Regions from separate parts of the Halalkalibacillus sediminis genome, predicted to be linked through region 3. Evidence: riboswitches for the same ligand, from Rfam matches in the RefSeq annotation. Region 3 holds a riboswitch; each other region holds the start of a gene.
The links. Region 3 has a riboswitch for cyclic di-GMP ahead of CEY16_RS05335 (response regulator transcription factor). Riboswitches for the same ligand answer to the same signal wherever they lie in the genome.
Positions count from the first base shown of each region.

Region 1: it holds a riboswitch for cyclic di-GMP, as region 3 does, so the genes downstream of both, CEY16_RS14820 (DUF2515 family protein) here and CEY16_RS05335 (response regulator transcription factor) in region 3, are expected to answer to the same signal.
Region 2: it holds a riboswitch for cyclic di-GMP, as region 3 does, so the genes downstream of both, CEY16_RS11075 (DUF192 domain-containing protein) here and CEY16_RS05335 (response regulator transcription factor) in region 3, are expected to answer to the same signal.
Region 4: it holds a riboswitch for cyclic di-GMP, as region 3 does, so the genes downstream of both, CEY16_RS08585 (anti-repressor SinI family protein) here and CEY16_RS05335 (response regulator transcription factor) in region 3, are expected to answer to the same signal.

Region 1 is NZ_PJNH01000006.1:6,977-11,694, forward strand. Features, by position in the region: gene CEY16_RS14820 (DUF2515 family protein) at 1-2,544, opposite strand, end outside; cyclic di-GMP riboswitch class I at 2,693-2,782, opposite strand; gene CEY16_RS14825 (small acid-soluble spore protein P) at 3,076-3,228, opposite strand; gene CEY16_RS14830 (DMT family transporter) at 3,644-4,522, shown strand; gene CEY16_RS14835 (calcium/sodium antiporter) at 4,630-4,718, shown strand, end outside.
Region 2 is NZ_PJNH01000003.1:270,689-275,406, forward strand. Features, by position in the region: gene CEY16_RS11055 (pilus assembly protein TadG-related protein) at 1-858, opposite strand, end outside; gene CEY16_RS11060 (TadE/TadG family type IV pilus assembly protein) at 874-1,263, opposite strand; gene CEY16_RS11065 (A24 family peptidase) at 1,264-1,779, opposite strand; gene CEY16_RS11070 (Flp family type IVb pilin) at 1,828-2,025, opposite strand; gene CEY16_RS11075 (DUF192 domain-containing protein) at 2,042-2,386, opposite strand; cyclic di-GMP riboswitch class I at 2,529-2,616, opposite strand; gene CEY16_RS11080 (hypothetical protein) at 3,026-4,375, shown strand; gene CEY16_RS11085 (4a-hydroxytetrahydrobiopterin dehydratase) at 4,527-4,718, opposite strand, start outside.
Region 3 is NZ_PJNH01000001.1:1,005,317-1,010,034, reverse strand. Features, by position in the region: gene CEY16_RS05345 (DUF1259 domain-containing protein) at 763-1,152, opposite strand; gene CEY16_RS05340 (hypothetical protein) at 1,556-1,759, opposite strand; gene CEY16_RS05335 (response regulator transcription factor) at 1,862-2,233, opposite strand; cyclic di-GMP riboswitch class I at 2,257-2,337, opposite strand; gene CEY16_RS05330 (class I SAM-dependent methyltransferase) at 2,692-3,276, shown strand; gene CEY16_RS05325 (C40 family peptidase) at 4,028-4,718, shown strand, end outside.
Region 4 is NZ_PJNH01000002.1:490,893-495,610, forward strand. Features, by position in the region: gene CEY16_RS08565 (ABC transporter ATP-binding protein) at 1-57, opposite strand, end outside; gene CEY16_RS08570 (PucR family transcriptional regulator) at 173-1,027, opposite strand; gene CEY16_RS08575 (AI-2E family transporter) at 1,157-2,251, opposite strand; gene CEY16_RS08580 (IDEAL domain-containing protein) at 2,477-2,914, shown strand; gene CEY16_RS08585 (anti-repressor SinI family protein) at 3,013-3,156, opposite strand; cyclic di-GMP riboswitch class I at 3,175-3,258, opposite strand; gene CEY16_RS08590 (hypothetical protein) at 3,411-4,022, opposite strand; gene CEY16_RS08595 (APC family permease) at 4,353-4,718, shown strand, end outside.

The sequences.
Region 1 (4,718 bases), on a different contig from region 3:
GCCTGCAGCGTCTTTGACATGAGTCAAACGCCCCTGTCCATCATAAGTAAAAGAAGTTGTTTCTCCTTCTCCATTTGTTTGAGATTTTAACAAACCGGCATCATCGTACGTATAATTTTCTACAGCTTCATCAGGTAGTGTTTTCTGTACGAGTCGCTGATTTTTATCAAATTGGTAGTATGTTGATGATCCGTTTGGATGTTTGGTCTGCTTAAGTTCACCATTATTGTTATAGATATATTCGGTTACATTACCATTGGCGTCAGTCCAAGTCGTTTGGTTACCGACTTTATCGTAGGTCCACGAGTTTTCGCGGCCCATTGGATCAATCACTTTCGTACGATTGCCTTCTATATCATAATCAAACGATAGTGTACGGTCATATTGGTCTGAGATTTTAACAATATTGCCTCGATCATCATAGTCATAATCGAAAACTTTTTGAGTTGTTCCAGTTTTGATTGTAACTTTATCGACGCCAAATTCTTCATAAAGATAGTCCGCTGTCTCAGTTGAACGATCAATATGAGTCGGGCGACCCAAGACATCCCTTGTAAAAGTTGTGATTTCCCCTTGTGGGTTTTCGATCGTTTTAATATGACCAAGTTTATTGTATGTGTAACGGGTCACGCCTGCAGCGTCAGTGATTTTTTCAACTTGACCTTTACCGTCATAATCATAGGTAGTGGTACGGTTAATTGGGTCTTTGATTGTTTTAATGCGACCTTGGTAATCGTACGTGTACGAAGTAACAACGCCATTTCCTTTATCTTCAGTTAAGACATTGCCTCTTGCGTCATATGAATAATTAGTTGTCGAGCCATTTGGCAGTGTTTCTTTTGTAATTCGACCTAAATCATCGTGTTCGTACAACGTTTTTTTGCCGTGAGGGTCTATGACTTCTTCCACAAATCCCTGGTCGTTATAGACCATTTCCGTTGTATTGCCTTTAACATCTGTCATATGAGTCATTTGACCACGTTCATCGTACTCGAACTCAACGTATACGCCTTCTGGGTCAATACGTTTTTCTAAATTCCCTTGTTCATCGTACTCAAATTTCGTAACACCTTTTAAAGGATCAATAATTTTAGTTGGCTGCTCCCATTGATCATGGTATTTGGTTTCCGTCACACCGCCAGCTAAATTAACTTTCTTCGTACGGTTGCCGTGGTCATCGTAAGCGTAAGAAATCGTTCCCTGAGGTGATGTAATACTTTTTACATTATTGTCGTCATCATAGGTATTTGTAGTAACTTCCCCTAACGGATTTTCTGTACGTGTGATTTGACCATCATTGTGCTCATAGGTCCATTTATTATTATCAATGTCGGTAACTGTCGTCGTGTTGTTAGTGTAAGACATGCGATAGTAGACATCTCCATACATTTCAACACTTGTAATTTGCTCGTTTGAATTGTAACTAAAGTTAGTAGTTTCACCGTCTTTTGTAATAGAAGTGACGTGGTTATTCGAATCATAAGTGTATGCTAAAGTGGATCCGTCAGCACGAGTAATTTTTTCTAAACGATTTTGATTATCATATTTGAATTGAACGGTTCTACCGAATGGGTCCTCGATCGAATCTATTAATTTTCCATTCCAATTAAATGTGATAGTACGTCCTGTTGTATCAGTAATTTGTTTTAGCTTACCAGTTTTCGTATAGTCATACTCAAATGCATTTCCATAGCGATCTTCCTGACGAATCATTTTACCTTTTCTAGGATCGAAATCGTACTCATGGTCTTCTGGCGGCTCATAATTTGGACTGTTCGGATCGCGCCATGGAGCGTAGTAGCCATTATATGTAACCTTTGATCCGTCTTTCTTTGTCACAACATATTGATCATCATCTTTACTAATACGTGTGAGCTTAGTTCCGTCTTCTAATTCTTCATAATAACCTTTGTGAAGTTTATAGTTGATTAACGGGTCATCATCATAGCTTGTGACCGCCGCTTCTTCACCATCCATAACAAAGTTATATGAATGCACACTTCCGTCAGGGCGTGTTTCAGCTATGTGAAATTCAGCGTAAAGTCTTAATTCAGATTCAATATTAGGCATCCATCCTAAGCCCAAAGCAGTTTCTTCATCTAAATCTTTCATGTATGAACGTTCGAAAATATAGTCTGCTCCGATTCCTGAAAGTTCTAGATCAGTAGCTTGTAAGTCTAGTTTTCCTGTTGCTAAGTTGACAGGGTTTTCGAATTTCTGGGTTGGGATATCTTCTGAGGTAGGGTTACTTTCTCGGTGATTAGGAGCGACGGTTGGAGTCATATCCCCTTGCATCGCAGGTGGTAGTGTAGGTCCAATATTCTGTGTTGGTTGTGGTAAAGGTGCTGGATCTTGTCCGATTTCCGGCATGAAATCCATAATTCCTCCAGGATTCATCAAATCAGCCGGATTCAGCTCCCCTTTTTCAGCATTAAGATTGTTAGTAGCATTTTGCGGATAAATTGGTGTGCTAGTAAACACAAGCAAAATAACAATCAAGCTAATTAATACTCTTCTCGTCTTTCTATAAGCTTTTTTCAGCATAAAAGCTTTCCCCCTATATAAATTACTGACAAGTTGTAACTTCGTGGTGGGGGCTGTGACGTTGAAAGGGGAAAGCCTTAGTTGACCGCACAAAAAATGTGCATACCAAATTAAACTTGCGGTTTGGAATGCACACTTATCTTACTTTTTTTGCAACCCAGCCGTCGTAGCACCTTTGTCTTGCTTTAGACCTGAGGCTTTGCGTCCCCGCCTTTCAACGAGTTTGCCCATACATATAAAATTGTGGTTATAAAAACCTAGAAAATAATTCCTATAAAACGAATTACACCCAAATGTTATATAACTTTGTGACTAAAGTCAACCTACATTTTGACATTTTTATGCATAATTCTTCAATTATCGTGGGGAAAGGTCTACAAGAGCCCAAGTTATATTTTGGATCATATGACCACCCTTTCCGTATTAACTGCCTTAAATACAAACCCCGTATTACCATTAAAGTGGTACGGGGTTTGTATAATACAGTCTAAGGCTTTTAATTTGGATCAGTCTCTTTTTTTTCTCAAAACTCTACATATCATGATCCGATTTCTGTTTTTGCTGAGAATGATTTCGCTGTTTTACTTTGTGCGAGCCTTGCAGCGGTTTGCCGTATGGCTGTTTTGGACTCTTTGGTAAATTTGGTTCTTCCTGTTGTTTTGGCCCTTTAGGTCGTCCGCTCATTTTCTATCTCCTCCTTCGCTGATTTACAGATATCTTTTGACAAGAGAAAGAAATTCATACTTTGAAAAGCTAAATCTTAACCGCACTTACCTAATCCATGTATTGTATATCTTATCAACTTACTTTGGCTCATAAAGATGGGGTTTTTGAATTCTCTGTTTACTTATTAAAGAGTTGAGGTAAGGCTTCTTACAAAATAAATAATTTATAGACAAACCATATTCAATCTGAGGATTTCGTTTAATATTCGAAAAGACAAAAGAATTAACATTAATGCCTTCTAAAAAAACATATGTTTGATTAGGAATGTAAAAAAGATGATTTTGGTCTTGAGCTTCCATTATTAAGCCCGTTTCAGTTACTAGTAGAGGGGCTTGATCTGCACCATCACCTATTTTTAGGAGGCATGCATAGGTTGAGATCAGTAGGTGTAAGCTTGGTTATTCTTGCAGCTATTTGTTGGGGCGTTAGTGGAGGAATTGCGGACATTTTAATGAACAAGGGCTGGGATCCCATTGTCATTTCCCTTTATCGAGGGGTTGTTGGCTTTGTATGTTTTTTCATATGGTTTCTTTTACGATTCAAACAAAACTGGACCACCTCTACTCGTTTATATGTATGGGCCTTATTAGCTGGTGTTGGTGTCGCTGGGAATTTCACTTTTTATTTCCTTGCTATTCAAGCCTCAAGCGTGGCGGTTGCTGTAACTTTGATGTGCACAGCACCAGTGTTCGTCCTTGTCATCTCTTTTGTATCAGGAATCGAACGCTCGACTTGGTTTAAATGGGGATGCATCTTCGTTGTACTTATGGGGATTATCATGCTTACAGGGGCCTACAATACTGGATCATTATCAGTCGGTTTTCTAGGAGTGATTTTCGGGCTTGCTGCTGGTCTGTCTTATGCGTTATTTATATTCGGTTTTAAAAACGCCTCTTCGATCGGAAGGCCACAAACCATCTTAACCATCGCATTCTTTTCATTTTGTCTCGTCCTTTTTATTATTGCGGACATTGATGAAGTTGCTAGTGTCGCAGTATCAAACGACGTAGGCTGGTTTTTTTTATTGGGGATCCTTGGGGCTGGAATTTCGTTTATGTTGTACGTGGTTGGCATACGGTATATCGCCCCAACCACCGCTTCAATGGTCGCCATGATCGAGCCGGTAACAGCTGCTTTGTTTGGCTTTCTGCTTATTGGAGATCATTTGACCCTCATTCAACTTCTTGGAATGGCGCTTATCCTGATGACGGTAGTTGTGCTTAGTGTGAGGAAGCCTGTTCGTTCTAAATAAGTTTTGACCAAATAGCCTTCCAGTTGCTTTCCCTCCTACTTTTCAAATGCAAAAAAACAGGGTATATGTAAATTAATTAATATTAAAAAGGAGTTTGAAGAGCAACTATGGCTTACTTACTATTAATAGTCGGCTTCGGTCTTTTAATTAAAGGGGCTGATCTTTTCGTCGATGGATCCTCCAACATTGCTAGGCT
Region 2 (4,718 bases), on a different contig from region 3:
GTCTAATTCAAAACCTGTTCCCGTACGTTCTATGAAAGTTCCACGGATCGTATCATCATCGTGACTCATGGCTTCTGAAATATAAAAATAAGCAAACCCCGTAATTTCAACTTGTTGCATTTGATTCTGATCATGATTGTAAGGTTTATAAACAGGTATAAGAAGAATGCGTCTACAATCCCGTTCGTACATGTTTTCACAACTGTTTACCAACTCTTCCACAGAACTTCTCGTTTTACCTGCGATATTACCCGTCTGTGTATCAAGTACATCTCCCACAGTAAGTTCATAATCTGATCCCCATAGCAACGTCTGCTCATAAGTTTGAGCCCCTGGACCATCCAAAGCGAGGACCCCGAAGTTTCCTGTATCTGAATCGCCAGCATCGACTTTCAATGAGTATTCTTCTCCGTAATTAAGTTGAACGGATTCATCGATTCCCAAGGGTGCAGCTCCAATCGCTCTTCCCATCTTTCCTAAACTGGCAGTGGCTCGCGCCTCCACATCAATCGAATCGATACCGAATAATTTCATGAATACTGTGTTAACTGGTTTCTGTAGCTCCAATGTCACTTTTTCGTCCAAATTAATGATAATACCTGAGAACGAATCTAACTCTTCATGGTGACCCAGGGTTTCATCGACTATTTGCCTTACAGTCAGTTCATCGTCAGCTGTCAGTTCTTGCGCCCCCGACAACACACTTGCATTGGCGGTTTTTTGCAAATGTGTCTTTGTCATGTACAGCATGCCACCATCCACTACTAAGCCTGTCATCGCCAAGAGAGCTGTAAAAGAAAATGTGACGATCACCGCTGCGTGCCCTCTTTCATTTTTAAAGAAAGACTTGAAATTCATCACTTATACTCTCCTTCACTCTACTCGAATCGTTGAATCAGCAGTGAGCTGGACCGCACCGTCGAATATTTGTTTAGCAAAAGGGGTGAATGGTTCTACTGGGTAAGTCAAGGTGACCGTTACATACTCTCCTGACTTTCGGCTTGCATCATCTGGAGAAACCGACACTTCAAGCTTATCCGAATCACCCGTTTGAAAATTGTTGTGAGCAAATTCCACAATTTCACTGTCCTGATAACCGAAACCACCTAGACGAACGGTTTCTTGAGCAGTGAAGTGCAAACCAGTATAGGAATACATCATCCGTCCAACATCGAATACTCCTACTAAAATAATCATTAATAAAGGTATGATCAACGAAAACTCAACAATCGATTGTCCCTTCTGGTCACGGCGAAGCCTCATCTAAATCACCACTCCGCCAAAGAAAAACGAAACAACCGCTCCGCCAACGATCGCTACACCGTAGGGGAACGTTTTCTGAAACGATTGTTTCTCTGGAAGATCAAGATTCATTCCATATCTCATGTTGAATAGAGCACGAAAGAAAGATTTCATACGGTTGAAAAACCCACCTCTGAACAGCAAGATCGCTAAACCGATCACCGCTCCGATCAATGCCATATAAACCGCCGTAGCAAAAACAAAAGCCGGTCCTTTAATCGCACCGATCACCGCTAATAACTTCACATCTCCAGCACCCATTCCACCCATCAGATATGGAATCAATAGAATTCCGAAACCTAAAAGCAAACCTAGAAAAGCATTCATCAATCCTTCTAGACCAAAACTGATTGGATTAAGGAGGAGAGCCAAAACTAAAGCTGGTAGTAATACGTTATTGTAGATTTTTCGATTTTTCACGTCTGTCACGACACAGATAAGTAACACAATAAATAAGAGCAAATTAATCAACGTCATGGTTCTCCTCCTTTCCAAATCTATTTATTAATTAGGGGGTAAAAATTATTATCCTGTTGTAGAATCTGTTCCAGTTGGTGTTTCATCGAATTTAGCAATCACATCATTAAACGCATCAATAATTGCATCTCCAAACGTAATCAATACTGCTACAACTCCAACTGCTAAAACTCCTAAAATCAACGCGTACTCAGCCATACCTTGTCCATCTTCTTCTCTTAAAAAGTTCTCAAAAAATTGTTTCATAACTTTAATCTCTCCCTTAAAATATAATGTTTAGTTGGTGACCGATCGCCGTGTCCGTATCCACGATAGTTCCAGCAGTTACTTCGATCACTGATTCAGCATCTTTTCGTCGCTTCCCGATTTTATTCGGCAATAGCCCAATGTCTAAGGCAACCACTTCTTGTGATTTGTTAATGTAAATGACGTCAATGGGATACCGCATGAAATAGGAATGCACCGACTGGCAGGGTTTAATGTGTAAACCGTTCCCTGATGGTAATTCTTTTGTATACATGAGCCCTTTCAACCTCTTGAAAAAGGTGTAGGCTTGTTGGACATTGTCACCAACAACTTGATTGTTACTCAGGTTAACGATTTTCACGTAAGAATTTCACCTCCTGGATATAAAAATAACCCCGCCATTACCGATAGGCGGGGTTATTGTCTATGAAAAGTCCACGAAATACACTTCCACTGGCTCTTAGATGGGAGGTTTTCGCTTTGTTTGCATAGATCCCTGTTCCTTCGGTAACTGGCTGGCATTGTGCGTGATGCACAGAAGCCCCTGTAGCTTTGCGTCACTGGTTTTCACCAGTTTTGCCATTATCGAGATGCAGCAACTATTCAGTTTGCTTGACTAAATCTTATTGCTAGAATAAACCATTACTACCATACTAGGAATCGGTCAAACTTACCAATTATTTATATCTTTAGATATACAAACATCCATATATCTACAAGTCCTAGTTTAATAGTAGGATTAAATTGATTAACAGGTAAACTTTTCTTCTGATTAATTGAAAAAAATGGAAACTATATAGTTTTATAAGATTACTTTTTTAATATTCGAAAAAAAATCATATTTTTTGAGGTTTTTTTTGAAAATAGTTCAATTGAATGTGATTTTTGCAAAAATCACAGCTTAAGGACATTCAATTGAACTATAACAATGGATATTCTAAACCATTGGAGTTGAATCATTCGTTTGATAGGATGGTAGTGGATATAAGGAGGGGATCAGATGAAAAGGTTACAGTTTCATACTTACACTGGGTTTGTACTCATTTATATCCTCCTTCTTTTTATAGATTCTGAGATATTGTTATTTACCCAAGGCGTCGTCGGGATGCTTGCCCTGCTAATTTCGTTTAAAGGGGCTACTAGAACATACCAAATGATTGGAATCATTTTTACGATCATCTCATTCCTTCTGTTTTTTATATTCGAATTGGAGTATGCAGAGCTGGTTTACTATTTCACTTCGATGGGTCTATTGTTGTCACTTTTATACTTGATTCCTTTCATCAATCACTTCATGATTGTCGGAAAGTACGACCAATCCATGTATGATGTACTTAAATCTAATACACCAAACTTAGGAAAGTTTTACGTCAAATCCTACTTAACGAGTTATGTCCTGACGATCTTCATCTTTCTATCGACAATACCTTTAGTTTATCGATTTATTCAAGCCAAAACAGCTATCTTCAATGACAAAATCACCCATCAATTCGCTACTAGAGGTATTTTAAGACCTTTTGCTGCAGCGAATGTTTGGAGTCCTATCGAAGTATATATCGCTTTAGTAGTTGCAATTACAGGAGCATCCTATTTACATCTGTTACCGATTCTATTTGTCTTTTCTCTTATAATGGTCCTATCTGAATTAGCATTGGGATACTTTAAATATCGAAAGCATGAACTCACTTCTGAAAGTTCGAGTACAAGTCAGGCCTCAGAAAACATGAGAAAGCTGTCACATTTAGGAGCTTTTCTGATCTTCTTCATTGGTACCGCTTCTGCAGTTCATTTCATAATTGGGCTCGAATTTTTTGAAGCGATTGTTCTAATCATTGTCCCTTACACGATCTTTTGGTCGATTATGATCAATAAGCTTCGTACATTCATCCGTTACAACCAGGAAGTGTGGGGAGATCACATTTGGACGATGCAGAATTTCGTCATGTTATTGGTTCCAGTTGGGGTTTTTAACGAAATCGTGGAGGTTACCGGGATCTTTGAAGGTGTCTTCGATTCAATTGCTTGGATGGAGGAATCTCCATTAATCCTGTTGATCGTCTTGATGTTCAGCTCAATGATTCTAGCGTTTTTCGGTTTTCACCCTTTGGTGACATTGAGTCTTCAAGGAATTTTCGTCACCCCTTTTCTAGATACGATCAATCCGCTTAGTGTTTCGGTGGTGATGATTATTTCGGTCGTAGCAAATGATATGACTGGAACATTCAATGTGCCAATTACGATGCTTAACCAATACTTTAAACGTAATCCGTATCAGCTGACAGCTTGGAATATCGGATTCGCATTACTATTCGGAGCAGTAGGAGTCTTCATCGGATATTTAATTCTATAGATAAAATGACTTCAAATGATCACTTGTTATCATGAAGGCTCTGTTATCGTTCATTTTTATTATTTAAAGATAGTTGAACTCACCCTTGGTTCGCTTTCTGACGACCTGGATGAAAAAACACCGTCTAGCTGTGCCAGACGGTGTTTCACTATTATTTTTCTTTTTGCTCATACAACTCATCAAAGTGATGGGCCATTTCAAAGTCTAAATCGGTAAGTCCTCTTTTTTCCCAAGAAGATATTTTAAGTGTAACCACTTTATAATCGATTGCAATGTTTGGGTGATGCTGCTGACCTTCTGAATACGCTGCTACCCCACTCACGAATTCGATTCCGTGCAAATA
Region 3 (4,718 bases):
ATATGAAGGGAGCTTATAAGGCTCCCTTCTTTTATTTTACTACACCCCCAATCCACCCCCACATGTTGAATTTGTTTTATTCGAATTGATGTACCTATTTTAAAAACACTGTTATATCAGCTATTTGACTGCACTTGAATTGAGTTGATTTACCTTTAACATGTTCCGTACACAAGTACACCCCTTGGAAGTTATCAATATTTGATGGTCTATTTTAAATTCAAGCGGTAATATTCTCTTTCCAACAAGTTGGGGCAGGAATGGGGCAGAATTTCAGCACAATTTGTCCTGAAGTGGTCTGAACAAAAATAAGTAGAGTTTGTCTAACCGCATATATAATAGGTAGAAACTCAACTTAGTCTGAACAAATCTGAAAGTTACACCAGCCTTCTAAGCTGTCGGTCGGGCGTTCGAATCGCTCCTGGGACGCTCTTAAAAAAATAACGTTTTAAAAATCCGTCATATCAACCGTTAAAGGCATCGTCCAATTAAACGGTTACTTGGCGGATTTTTTTTTGCTGTCGATTGTTGGACGTTAAGCCGCAGGACAACCGAATAGAAAGCTGTTGAACTTCAATTAAGCGAATTTTTAAGGAGGAAACGGTTATGGCCCCAAATTTCATACGAACAAGAAGAAAGAAGGTCACAATACAGGCTTCTATTTCAGAAGTTGTAGTACATATAAGACTGAGAAAATAAATACGAAATAAGGTACTGCTTATTAAAAAAAAGAAAGCTCTCAAAATGAGAGCTAAGACTATACTAAAATAAACCTGCTTCTACTGCAGCATCAAAACTATCTCTTGCAAAATCAAATGGATTATCAATTTTTTCCCAGTGTATATACATTAACCTTGGCTCATCAAATAGCCAATGGTTATGGAGAGCTGTAACCATTATGCCTCTCCACCGGAGAGCTGAAATAAAAGGATTAATTTCTTCTTGGAGAATTACTGTTTCACCCAAGTTAAGTGTTCGCCCACCTACTGAATTTTCAAATGATAATGCAAATGGTAAAGCTAATGGAGATCTTGTTCTTCTGTTCAAGATTGATGCTTCTATGTTTCTTAGTCTAGAAACAACACATACTCCATCTGAAACTTGAGGAGTACCACCAATAATTCTAGCTAATCTATCACAACTTGATGACATTATTTTTCACCTCCTTACACTATCAAGGTATGTAGGGAGAAATATGTTGTATAGGTGGTCATTCAACGTCAATAAAATAGAGAAAAAATAGTCATCATTTAAATAATGCACATCACGATATAATGCGATGTAGATTAGAAGTTAATCATTTGAATGTTGCCAAAACATCGAACTTTGAAGTCTAGTAGGTGGTTTATAAAATGGGGAGTGTAAAGATAAATTAATCGCCAGAGCTTCAGCTCTGGCGATTAATTTACATATTCAAATACTATCCAATCCTTTACTTTTTTAAGTTTTAACTCCGGCTTGAGCTTTGTTAACGTGAAACTGTCCAAATAGGTAAGCAAAGGATATTTTGTGTAAGTAGCTTCAAAATTATAAAATTAATAAACACACATGATAGCTACATTTGATGATGAGATGACATCTCGTGACCAGGGTTATAGCCTTGTTGCATCAAATATTGTTCGAGTCGCATTACAGCATTAAAATGTCTTTGGTAATAGCTCATGTGTTTCTGAGGTTCCACATATTCATACCTTTTTGTTAGTAATCCATACAAACTAGCTTCACTCAATAAATCTTTTGCTCTTTGATCTAAACGCATGAAATTCCTCCTGAGTTTTTAACGTCAGTTTAGGTTCCTAATTTCTTGATGTATGGGCGAATGACTAAAAAAGCAAAAAATAAAAGCCAGATTTTTACTGGCTTAGTCGATCAACACTTTATCTAATTTTCGAGTGAGGTCTTCAAAGTATGGTTTTTCTATAAAGTCTTTTGCTCCTAAATCCAAACATCGCTGGATGATATGAGGTTGGGCTAGAGAAGAACACATGATGACTTTAGCATCTGGAAATAGTCTTTTCATAAGTGACAACGTTTGAAATCCATCTAAATCATCCATAATGAGGTCCATAATTACTATATCCGGATGGTGCTTTTTATAGATAGGAAGAGCCTCTCTGCCATTTGAGGATTCAGCAATGACCTGATATCGATCCGTTTGTTCTAAGATTTGTTTCAACCACTGGCGAATAAACCATGAATCGTCAACCAACACAACAGTATAAATAGAAATCACCTTCCATCAAGAAAGGGACAAGTGATTGCAGCCCGGCTACCATAGAAGTCCTTAGGTCCGTGGCTTTGCGTCTCTTACTTTCGTAAGGTTTGCCCTTTAAGTTTTTAAAAAGCCAAGAGCAGGGCCCCTGGCAAGTACAGCTTTTACTAATTATATCATAGCGAGATTGCTCTGGTAGAACATTAGCAGTAGTTTAAATACTACAATTTAAATAATAATGAAGAAATCAAGAACAAATTGGTGTTATAAATTAATTACAACTATCAAGGTAAATGAATGTTTGAATATCATGATATAAAGAGAGAAGCCATTAATTGGAGGCACTCTTTTTTTCATTAAGATAACTTTGACTTAAAAGATTATGAACATTATTTTCCTTAAATATGCTGGAATAAAAATAAAAAGTCAGTTCAAGATAGAGAAGAGTGTATATTTTAAAATATTTAAGGAGATTGACCATGCAGCTGTCCCCTCACATTTATGACCTGGTCATTAGACCTAATTGGTTCAATGAAAGGTATATCCACCAGCAAATTAAAAAACACTGTGATTTTAAACAAAAGACTGTTTTAGACTTCGGGTCAGGAACGGGTGCGAACTGTATACTTGTTTCCCCTATAAATTATATAGGATTAGACACGGACCTAGATAGAATTGGTTATTCCAGAAAGAAGTATCCACAATATCAATTCAAACCATTACATGGGTATCAACTTCCGTTACCTAATAATTCAGTTGACATCATTATGATTGTGGCAGTATTGCATCATATACCAGTTGAGAAGATTGATCACTATATTACCGAGTTTCGTCGGGTGCTGAAAAATGAAAACAGTGAAGTGATCGTTTTAGAGCCTTGCTTACTTAATAAAAAATGTCTTAAAAATTGGGTAATGAAAAAACTCGACAAAGGGGAGTTCATTCAACATGAGGATTCCTACTTAGGTTATTTCAAAAGAGCAGGATTTAATGTGTTATCCATTAACAAATTTCCGAAAGGACTGTTTTACAATGAATTGCTCTTCAAAGCGCAATTAAAATAGTAGTTATATTTACAAAGTCATAGTATGAGAAGAGCTCTCCTTAATTGGAGAGCTCTTCTATGCATCTAAAACTTTCATTTATTGTTATGCTTGTCTATGGAGAAACAGACACTTTTATATGAAGTATTCTATCCGTGTTGTTTTGCAAACTGAATTCTCTAATTGTATAATAATGGTAACAGCGTCAAAGGAAGGACATAAAGAAATGTCAAACAAATAGAAGAGAGATTACACTTTAAACACAATAGAATTGTTGATATATCTTTTGATAGTCATAATTTTGTATTATGTACTTCAAATAAGGTTTCATGCAGTTGAAGTTTTCGTTTACCTATCACTAATACTAATCTGGGCTCTTAACGTACTCACCAGGAAAGAAAACCGTGAACGTTTGAGTAAGTAAAAGTATAAGTGGTTTATAAGAATGTGACTCAACTACACAAACCTGAATGCTAGACCTAAAAGGTCAGGCTTTCGAATCGCTCCTGGGACGCCATTAAATTTAAATTACCAACTCAAAAGCAAATGTGCTTTTGAGTTTTTTTGTTTTCTGACATGTAATTACATTATAAATGAACTATTTGGTAATTTGAGATCGAATTGTCGAAATTCGTCGCAAAAAACCTCCTCTTGAAATGTAATTGTAATATTATGATAACCTTTGTGAAACTTATTGATGGTAGACTTGCAATTAGGCTGAATTAAAAGTATTTTATAGATTATTAGATACATAGTGAAGGTAGGGATTGAATTGAAGCTTAAAAAAATGACGAGTGCAACCTTTTTATCAATTCTTATTGGAGGAGCACTGATTGGTACCTCTATTCACGCAGAAACTATTGATGACCTTGAAGATCGTAAGTCCAAAATTGCTGATGAACGCCAAGAGATCAAAAGCAATTTGTCCGAAGCAGAAAGTGAAATGGCAGATTTATTAATCGAGCTTGAAGAATTGAATCAAGAAATTGAACAACTAAGAGAAGCATCTGAAAAAAACCAAGAACAACTAGACGAGACAGAAGCTAAGATTGATATCACTCAAGAAGATATAGATGAGCTACAAGAAGAAATTGATATTATTGAAAAACGTATTGAACTTCGACTAGATATTTTAAAAGAACGTTTATCTTCCTACCAAAAGCAGGGTGGAAGCATTAATTATATGGAAGTTGTACTAGGTTCCAAAAATTTTGGTGAATTCATCAGCCGTACTGCTGCAGTGAATAAAATTATGGAATCTGATCGTCATTTGATGGAAAGCCATCAAGAAGATAAGCAAGAGGTTGAGGAAAAGCAATCAAAAGTGCAATCAAAACTTTCAGAGCTAGAGGAAATGAAAGTAGAGTTAGAGGGTATGATTACCTTGATTGCAGATCAAAAAGAACAAGCTGAATCGAAAAAAGAAGAAATGAAAGATAAACAAACTGATCTTATTGCTCTCC
Region 4 (4,718 bases), on a different contig from region 3:
GGCTTGAACATCTTTATCATACACTTTGTTGATTTTCTCTAGTTTCATTTCCGCCATAAAAAACAGCTCCTTTACTTGGGATAATTCCAGTGTAAAGAAGCTTCGGGTTTTATGAAATGGACAATGTGCACAAAATTAGATTTCTAGATTCGTGCACTCTGTTGATTGGAAATTAATCAGTAATAAGGAATGCAAGGTAGACATGGAACATATCTTCAAAACTTCTCAAGTCATAACCAGTTAGCTCAGAAAATTTTTCTATTCGGTATTGCAAACTATTCCTATGCATGAATAATTTTTTGGCTGCAAGTGATACATTCCCCTGACATTCGATGACTACCCGGATGGAACGGAGTAATTCTGGGTCATTCAAAGTATCTTTTAAAATAGCCTCTGAAAAGAACAGTCGATCTTCCTTGGTAAATAGGTGGGGCATCAGGTGCCGCATGGCCTCTGGTTGTTTCACTACACGATTCGACGGCCCTTTCCATATTTCCCGGGAAATAGATAGGGACCAGTGGAATAAATCTGGAGCTCGTTTAATATCTGTTTGAATATCAGTGACGAATATCCTTAGTTTCATATCAAGATCATCGCTCATCAAATCGATGATTTCTTGAAAATTCACTACATCTTGCTCACTATGAATCTCTTCAAATATGCAAACATGATTAACTTCATTCCATAAGAAGAGAAGGTTTTTACCCAGCATGGTTTCGACCGATTCCCGGAATAATTCCTGATTGATAGAGGAGGTTTCCATTTGGATGTGGACGAAGCGATACAGGTCAATTTCGTGTGGCACTTCTTTGGAGTAATTATTCAAATAGGATAGCCATTTGGTTTCTTTACTCGTATGTATGGGTTCTGAATTTATTGCATCTAATAACTCACGTTGGTCTTCATTCACCTCATTTGAAGGGATAAAATATACTTTCCCTTGGTGATGAATTGCAACATCTTCGCCTAAAGTTGAAGGTTGTTGTGAAATTGAAGGGAAGATTTGCTTTAGCTTTAGTAAGTCCATTGTAGGCCTCCTCATGTTAATGGCCGATTTGAAAGTTATGGATATTATATCATTTTCAAGTTACTACGTTTAGTATAAAACAAAAGCTTGGGTAGTCTGCTGATTAGCAGGTCCCAAGCTTTTTTCGTGTTAAGCATTTTCTTCAAATGCTTTACGATTTCTAAGTTTGATGATGCGGTAGATGTGACTGACAATCACTTTACCCACCGCATAGGCGGGAACAGCAATGATCATGTACACAATACCACCGAATTTAGCTGCGAACAGTAATAAGAAAATAATTGTGATCGGATGAATCTGTAATTTTTTCCCCATAACTTGCGGAGAAATTAAATTACTTTCAAGTTGTTGTACGATTACAACGATGATAATAACCAACAATGCTTGGAAAGGCGATTGTAATACCCCGACAATGACCGCTGGGAACGTTCCGATCCAAGGGCCAATAAATGGGATGAAGTTCGTGAACAATGCCACGAGCGCGAGTATCAATGCATATCGAAGATCGATGATCATAAAGCCAATGTATACAAGAACCCCGACACATAAACTTACAATAATTTGTCCCTGGATGTATGAACTGAGTGCATCATCCATTTCATCTAAAATATCCCCGACTTCCGTGCGGTATTTTTTCGGCAAAAACCCAAGAATTCTTTTTGGTAATCTCTCGCCATCTTTCAGCAAATAAAACAACACGAAAGGTACAACCACCATGATAATCAAAATGCTGGCTATCACACCTATGTAAGTTGTTAGGTTTGAAGCGATAGTTGTCAAGAATTCAGTAACTTGCCCTTCTAAATTACTTAAGTATGATTCTATTTCTGCTTGCGAAGGCGCGATTCGGGAGAACCATTCGCTATTCTGAATAGCAATTAAATACTGGTTAGCACTTTCAATCAAGTCAGGCACACTATTAACTAAGTTATCGAACTGACGTTGTAACTCAGGTGCAATCAGTGTGATTAATAATGTTATCAAGCCTATTCCCGATAGAAAAACAATAAGAATCGCCACAGGGCGCGGCATTTTTCTATCTAGTAAGTCGACGATTGGCCGAATTAGATAATACAAAATCCCTGCAATGATCAAAGGTGTAAATATTGTTTGAAATAATACGAAGATCGGTTCGAATATAAACTGGACCTTTGTTGATAAGAAAATGATCAACATGATGATTATTATTGCGTAGCCTATTCTGAACCATTTGGTATTTGGCACCAATTCCACCAACTCTCTATATCTTTTCTATTATTGTAATATACGACCTCTGCAATGTCTAAGATAGTAGGGAAAATTCTTCTAATAGATTGCTAATATCAGTTTTACCATTAGGTTAAATAATAAACTATAAATTTCCAGATACATTTCACTTTAATTTTTGAGCAGAATAGTGCATAATAATATTTAATAAACAGAATTTTCAAACTATATGGGGTGGTGAGTGTGCAAACAGTAAAATTCTTGAAACCGTACTACGTGAAAAAGGATGAGCGTTTCGTAAGAGTCGTTTTAGCTTTCCAGTATTTCTCTATTGAAATGGATGATCGAGTGTATCAGTTCATACCACTCGATGCTCGAGAAATTGTCATTGATCGAACGAACCGCAGTATCGTTAATTTACATGATTTATTCGTTTTCCAAAAAGGAGTCCGGTATATCAAGTTGCCACTCCAAGAATTGATGAAGTTTGAAGCGTTTGAAGATCAGATGCAACAGATTATTGAGGAATTCTTAGATGAGGATTTAGCTGTATCAAAATTAGAAGCAGAGTTAGTTTGTGGTGAATTAGAGCTTGCAAATGTGCATCGATTGATAGATCAGGCATTATCTGTAGGTGATGAGAAGTCTTTTATTGAACTGACTGGCATGCTTCAAAAATAAGTTCCATGAAAAAATCGCGGCGTATGTTTTTATCTGCCGCGATTTTTACATTTTTTTTATCTCTTTCAAGTAAATCATGTAGCCCCTAACTCCTTACTTCAGATTCTCGGTCTTTCTTTCTGTAAAAACTGTTTTACTTCTCTCTTACTAAGGCCCATCTCTCTAGCTTCTTTCATTAATTGGACCCACTCACGATCTAAACCCTTAGAAGAATAATTGCTTTGAGCTGATACACCTCTCATGTTCTCCTCCTCGACTTCTAAGGCAGCTGTGCTGTCATAGGAGGCTCCCGTAGACCACTCGCTTTGCGCCCCAACTTTTCAGTAGGTTTGCCTTTATCTATCGTATTTTCCCCTTGGTTATATTGTAATAGATTACCACAAAAAAACTAGTCCTATTTTATCAAAAAATTTCGATAATTTATGATGGATAATCTCTTTAATTACATTAAAATTGTCGATTAACGTTGGACAATAGCGAAGAACTACTACTTGGGTCAGTATTCTTCTGATGGAGTTTGGAGCCACTGATTCACCTCTTGGACAAATGCATCTTTTATTTCCTTTTTGGTGGAGTTATATGTTAATTGCAGGTCACTTATGATTTCTTTGGAATCATCATTACCTTCAAGTTCTAATTCCAGCTCTGATAATAATTCGTGGAAAGTGACATCAGCTTCGTCTTCCAAGTCTGCGGCTTGACGTTCATATTTCAGTAAAAGTAAGCCACGTTTGATCAAATTATTTTCGTTTTCATACTCTTCAGCTGCTTCATTTTTCAGCTGTTGGATTTCTTCCATAATTTCTTCTTCGAGAGATATGAATCTTTTTTCGTATTCTTCAGGGATCTCTTCTTGGAATGAATCATCTAACTTTTCAGGTGCGCTTATCGTCCAACTTTCATCATTAACCATTATTGAATTACTTTTTTCTTCGCTGGATGGCAACGAATTTTCCTTTTCAGGAGTATCAAGAGGGAGAGGGTCTGCTATAGAATCCTTACTGATTGATGTCTCGAAACTGTTTTCCCATCTTTCATAAAAGTCCAATCCATTGGTAAACAATACGTATGTAATGAATAAAAAAAGAATCAGTAGTACTTTGCGCATCTTGTTTCACACTTTCTATTGGTGTTTGGGTGTAAATGAAGTCCTATTCTCAATATTGTCTCTGAGCACAGATTCTATACGTATTGTTTGCTTGAATTTGCTTAAAATCGGACTTTTAGGGTTCCCTCATTAATTCGTGGGATAAATAGTCGCTATTTACTGCCGAATGTTCGCTATAAAGAGTAGATTTGATTTTTTTATATAGAAGTTGACAGTGGTAGAATGGGGTTTGTCTCTAAAAGGTGATTATTCTGCGACACTTTAGGGAATTATATCTAAAACTTAAAACAAAAAGGGGTTTTAAAATTGAGTGGTAGGACAACAGATCAAATGCAAAGAAAGAAGCTAAGTAAGACACTTAAACCGCATTGGGTATGGGCTATCGCACTTGGTTCTTCAATCGGGTGGGGTTCATTCGTACTACCTGCTGATTGGATGAATCAAGCCGGGCCAATGGGTGTTATTTTAGGTTTAAGTATCGGTGCCGTATTAATGGCGATCATTGCGATCAGTTACGGTGTCCTGATTAAAAACTATCCAGTCTCTGGTGGTGAATTTGCTTATGCTTTCTTAAGTTTGAACCGTGTCCATGCATATATTAGTGGTTGGTTCTTGACGCTTGGGTACATATGTATTGTAGCGTTGAATGCCACAGCTTTCGCATTGATGTTGAAATTCTTGCTTCCTGATTTCATA